Linked DNA regions of Jeotgalibacillus aurantiacus. Each later gene encodes a partner of the first gene's protein in a complex. Links are inferred from orthologs where the notes say so. Each region holds a gene or a part of one and is shown on either strand. Other genes may lie near its edges.

The links. Proteins that work in one complex are often made in the same cells at the same time.
Region 2: rplI (region 1) and rplS share a complex: the UniProt entries of both Bacillus subtilis proteins name them as parts of the 50S ribosomal subunit. The link is inferred for Jeotgalibacillus aurantiacus from one-to-one orthologs.

What each region holds. Positions count from the first base shown.
Region 1 is NZ_JACNMS010000001.1:956,103-959,177, forward strand. The notes cover bases 31-3,029. They hold rplI (50S ribosomal protein L9), read right to left. Parts: upstream 1,754-3,029; coding sequence 1,307-1,753; downstream 31-1,306. Other genes in these bases: dnaB (replicative DNA helicase), read right to left, coding at 31-1,173; H7968_RS04530 (DHH family phosphoesterase), read right to left, coding at 1,750-3,029. Outside these bases: more of dnaB, read right to left, coding at 1-30; more of H7968_RS04530, read right to left, coding at 3,030-3,075. UniProt on the Bacillus subtilis protein: Binds to the 23S rRNA.
Region 2 is NZ_JACNMS010000002.1:529,439-532,274, forward strand. Bases 1-2,760 are described here. They hold rplS (50S ribosomal protein L19), read right to left. Parts: upstream 1,673-2,760; coding sequence 1,328-1,672; downstream 1-1,327. Other genes in these bases: ylqF (ribosome biogenesis GTPase YlqF), read right to left, coding at 1-618; lepB (signal peptidase I), read right to left, coding at 626-1,162; trmD (tRNA (guanosine(37)-N1)-methyltransferase TrmD), read right to left, coding at 1,804-2,538; rimM (ribosome maturation factor RimM), read right to left, coding at 2,535-2,760. Also shown: more of rimM, read right to left, coding at 2,761-2,836. UniProt on the Bacillus subtilis protein: This protein is located at the 30S-50S ribosomal subunit interface and may play a role in the structure and function of the aminoacyl-tRNA binding site.

The DNA.
Region 1 (3,075 bases):
GTCGGCATCCTGCTCGATACTTCCTGATTCACGAAGATCGGACATCATTGGACGCTTGTCCTGACGTGATTCTACACCACGGGACAGCTGTGACAGGGCAATGAGTGGTACTTCAAGCTCACGTGCGAGTCCTTTTAGGGAACGGGAGATTTCAGAAACCTCCTGCTGCCGGTTCTCACCCGGCTTGCCGGTTCCGTGAATCAGCTGCATGTAGTCAATTAAAATCATGCCGAGACCGTGCTCCTGCTTGAGGCGGCGGCATTTGGCACGGATATCCTGCACGCGGACACCCGGCGTATCATCAATATAGATGCCGGCATTAGAGAGGCTTCCCATCGCCATCGTCAGCTTGCGCCAGTCTTCATCGGTGAGGGCACCGGTACGCAGGTTTTGTGCGTTAATATTGCCTTCTGCGCAGAGCATACGCATGACGAGCTGCTCTGCTCCCATCTCAAGACTGAAGATCGCGACGTTTTCACCTGTTTTGGTCGCCACATTTTGCGCAATGTTCAGGGCAAAGGCGGTCTTACCTACTGATGGACGGGCGGCCACGATGATCAGGTCGTTGCGCTGGAACCCGGCAGTCATGCGGTCGAGCTCATTAAAGCCGGTCGCAATCCCTGTGATGTCGCCTTTTGTGCTGTTGAGCATCTCGATATTATCGTACGTGCGGACAAGAACGTCCTTCATGCTGTGGAAGGCGGACGTATTTTTACGGTTGGCGACTTCCATGATGTTACGTTCCGCTTCAGCTAAAAGGGTTTCCACTTCATCCTCGCGGGCATAGCCGTCCTGGGCGATCGTGGTCGCGGTGCGGATCAGGCGGCGAAGAAGCGCTTTTTCTTCTACGATATGCGCGTAGTACTCGACGTTGGCGGCTGTCGGAACAAAGCCTGCAAGGTCGGTCAGATAAGAGATACCGCCAACATCCTCAAGCTCCTTCATCGCAGACAGTTCTTCCGTTACCGTGACCAGGTCAATCGCTTTTCCGCGGTCGCTCAGGCGCACCATGACTTCGAAGATTCGCTGGTGGGCGCTCCGGTAAAAGTCTTCCGGCATTAAAATTTCCTGTGCAGAAATGAGTGACTGCGGCTCAAGGAATATTGCACCGAGTACAGCCATTTCCGCTTCTATATTCTGGGGCGGCATACGATCCGCAAACTGTTCATTCAAAGCTGGATCCCTCCCGAAAGATTTTGATCGAAAAAAAATGTGATCTCAAATGATCACATTTTTTTAAGTATAGCACGAAATCGGTTCGCCGTTTGCTTAAAAATATTGGGTGAATCCGATTTCCGGTCAGGTTTTATTCTTTTGTTACGTGCACTTTAAGCGTTGCTGTCACTTCGTTGTGCAGCTTGACTGGCACGTTTGTGTAGCCAAGTGAACGAATAGCATCGTCCATTTCGATTTTGCGCTTATCGACTTTAATGTTGTGGCGCTTTTTCAGTTCTTCAGCGATTTGCTTGGACGTGATGGAGCCGAACAGGCGGCCGCCTTCTCCGGATTTTGCTTTCAGTTCAACCGTCAGGGCTTCCACTGTTTCCTTCAGCTTTTTCGCTTCTTCAAGCTCCTGCTGTGCCTCTTTTTCCTGCTTTTTCTTCTGCGCGCTTACCTGGCTCAGGTTCGCATTGTTGGCTTCAACAGCCAGGTTATTTTTCAGGAGAAAGTTGTGTGCGTAGCCGTCTGCTACATTTTTCACTTCGCCTTTTTTACCTTTACCTTTAACATCTTTTAAGAAAATAACTTTCATGATTCTTCCGTTCCTCCTTCGATGTGTTCATTGATCGCCTGTTTGAGCTGTTCGACAGCCTCATCAATGCTGATCCCTTTCAGCTGTGTGGCGGCATTTGTTAAGTGTCCGCCTCCATTGAGCTTTTCCATGATCAGCTGGACATTGACGGTGCCGAGTGAACGGGCACTGATGCCGACTACATCCTCATCCCTGAATGCCACAACAAAGGACGCCGCTACATCCTCCATGGATAAAAGCGTATCTGCTGCCTGTGCGATGATGACAGGATCATGAATCCGGTCATCTTCACCAAACGCAATCGCCATTCCGTGTTTATAAAACGTTACGGTTTCCACTAAACGTGCGCGTTCTACATACGTGGTGACATCCTCACGCAGGAATTGCTGCACTAAAATCGTATCAGCACCAAGCGTTCTGAGGTATGAAGCCGCATCAAATGTTCGCGATCCGGTTCTCATCGTAAAACTTTTTGTATCCACTATTATACCAGCAAGGAGTGCCGTTGCTTCAAGCATTGTGATTTTTTCGTGTTTTGGCTGATAATCCAAAAGCTCTGTCACGAGTTCAGCTGTTGAGGAAGCGTATGGCTCCATATAGACGAGCAGCGGATTTTCAATAAACTCCTCGCCTCTCCGGTGATGGTCAATGACAACGACTTTTTCAGCCTTATTTAATAAACGTTCATCAATCACAAGACTCGGTTTATGCGTATCCACAACGACTAACAGCGTATCCTCTGTCACCATCTCCATCGCTTCTTCCGGTGTGATGATATGGGAATATAAGTCAGGTTTCGTTTTAATCTCTTCGACGAGACGTGTCACGCCGCTGTCGATTTCAGAAAAATCGAGCGCCACAAAGCCTTCCCGCTGATTCATCTGAGCAATTTTCCGGATGCCGATCGCCGCTCCGACTGCATCCATATCCGGGCGTTTATGGCCCATGACAATCACTTTATCACTGCGGATGATCAGTTCACGCAGCGCATGGGAAATCACGCGTGCGCGGACACGGGTCCGCTTTTCGATCGGGTTGGTTTTCCCGCCGAAAAACTTTACTTTACCGTTTGCCTGATTAATGACAACCTGGTCACCACCGCGGCCCAGGGCAAGATCAAGGCTCGACTGCGCCTGCTGACCAAGTTCAGGTAGGGTTTCCGCTCCGGAGCCCACACCAATACTGAGCGTCAGCGGGACATTCTGTTTTGCCGTCGTCTCGCGGATCGTATCTAAAATCGTGAATTTTTCCTGCTCCAGATCACGTAAAATGCGTTCATTCATCACAGCTAAAAAGCGGTCTGATGAAATTCTTTTTACATA
Region 2 (2,836 bases), on another replicon or contig:
GGCGATGTCCTGAAGATTCAGGATGGTATCTTTGATGGCACCTGTAAGCGCAAGTTTGTATCCTACCTGCTGATCTTCGAATTTTGGCCATAAAATACCCGGTGTATCGAGAAGCTCCATTTCCTTACCGGCTTTAATCCACTGCTGGGCTTTTGTTACACCCGGGCGGTTTCCTGTTTGGGCAATATTTTTTTTAGCCAGGCGGTTAATGAGTGTTGATTTTCCGACGTTCGGAATTCCAACGATCATGGCACGCATGGCTCGTGGCCGGATTCCTCTTGATTTCATTCTGTCCCATTTATCCTTTAAGATTTTCATGGATTCTTTTTGGATTTGCTGGAGACCTGTTCCTTTATCAGAATTTATGGCTACAGCAGGCAGTCCCTGATCGGCAAAATATTGGATCCATTCTTTTGTTTTTACCGGATCTGCCATATCTGCTTTATTGATCAGGATCAGCCTTGGCTTTTGACCAATGATTTCTTCGATCATCGGATTTCTTGAGGATACGGGAATACGTGCGTCTACAAGTTCAAATACGATGTCCACTAATTTAAGTTTTTCTGTTACCTGTCTTCTGGCTTTCGCCATATGTCCAGGAAACCATTGAATACTCATCTATCATTCACTCCTTACTTACAACTTTAAAGTCCTCAGGTGGCCAGAACACAATCGACATGACACCTACGACTGATTCTACCGATACAGGACCGATGTGGCGGCTGTCACGGCTTTTAGACCGGTTATCACCCATGACAAATAAATGACCCTCAGGAACCGTTTTCTCACCTGTTAATTCCTCCAGTGTAAAGTCAGCGGTTACCGCTTCTTCATCTAAAAACTGTTCTTCCGTCAACTGATCATTTATGTATAGCTTACCCTCTTTAAATGCAACAGTTTCACCGGGAAGACCGATTACCCGTTTAATATAATCATCACTTTCTGACGCATGGAAAACCACCATGTCAAACCGCTCAGGCTCTTCAAGACGGTAATTCAGCTTATTCACAATTAACCTGTCCCCATCTTTAAGCGCCGGATTCATGGAACTTCCATCTACAACAACTGGAGAAAATAAAAAGTAGCGGATACCCGCGGCACAAACAATGGCAATCAACAGGATTTTGGACCATTCCCACCATTCATTCTTAGCCTTTCTCATTTAAACGCCCCCATGTAATCTGCTTTCTCTATTTTAGCACAGCAGGTGAGGAATAACGTGTATTTGAACGAAAGAAGCAGGGCAAGAAACTATATATGAATGTTATAGGTTACATGATATTTTCACATTAAAAAAAGAGCTTGCAAGCAAGCTCTTTTTTCATTATTAGCGAATTTCTTTAATACGGGCCGCTTTACCGCGCAGGTTACGCAGGTAGTAAAGTTTCGCACGACGAACTTTACCGCGACGCACAACATCAAGCTTCGCAATTTTTGGTGTGTGTACAGGGAATGTACGCTCAACACCTACTCCGTAAGAGATCTTACGTACAGTAAATGTTTCACTTACTCCACCGCCACGGCGTTTAATAACAACACCTTCGAACACCTGGATACGCTCACGAGTTCCCTCAACAACCTTAACGTGAACCTTTACAGTATCACCCGGCTTGAATACAGGAAGATCAGAACGAAGTTGTTCTTTTGTAATTTCTTGAATTAAATTATGCATCGATTTCAACTCCTTCCAACAGATGTTCTTGCGGTTCTGTGACCATTTATGCAGCGGAACACCGTTTTCAAGGCTTATTCACTGATGTGAACTAAGCACAAGATTCATAATACCACAGCTGCCGATCTGTTTCAATGTTCTTTTTTGATTTCTTCAATCCATTTTTTCTGCTGGTCTGAAAGTGGATAAACGTCAAGAAGATCCGGGCGTCTGGTCCAAGTTCTCCTTAATGATTCCTTCATTCTCCACTCATCAATTTTACTGTGATTTCCGGACAATAGGACGTCAGGAACCTTGTGACCATTATATTCTGCAGGACGCGTGTAGTGAGGGTGCTCCAGAAGCCCGCTCGAATGTGAGTCCTTAACGGCAGATTCATCGTTTCCAAGCACACCGGGCAGCAGCCTGACGACACTGTCAATGACCGTCATCGCACCGAGTTCACCGCCTGTCAGAACGAAATCACCAATGGAGATTTCATCTGTCACAAGATGCTCACGGATTCTCTCATCGTACCCTTCATAGTGTCCGCAAATAAAGACAAGATGCTCTTCCTTTGAGAGCTCTTCTGCTTTTTTTTGCGTATACCTTTCACCCTGAGGACACATGAGGATAATTCTTGGTGCTTTTTCAGTTCCCTGAGTCAGCTGGTGGACAGCTTCGAAAATCGGTTCAGGCTTTAACACCATTCCCGCTCCGCCTCCGTATGGGTAATCGTCAACAGAGTTATGCTTGTTGCCTGAAAACTGACGAAAATCGGTTACGTTGTAGTCAACTGCTCCTTTTTCCTTCGCCTTCTTCAAAATGGATTCTCCGAAGACGCCATCAAACATAGATGGAAAGAGAGAGAGAACGTCAATTTTCATTCCAGCAGCCCCTCCATCGGGTGGATCACGACTTTTTTGTTTTCAGGATCAACGTCCAGTACAATGTCTGCAATAAACGGAATCATGACCTCTTTTTTAGCAGCGGTCTGCACAACCCACACATCATTGGCGCCCGGTGAAAGAATCTCTTTAATCGTGCCGACTGATTCACCTGCATCTGTTACAACTTCGCAGCCAATGATTTCATGATAATAGTATTCATGATCATCAAGGTCTGTCAGCTGTTTATCTGTAATCCGAAGAATGCCTTCTTTAAACGGCTCTACTTCATTGACAT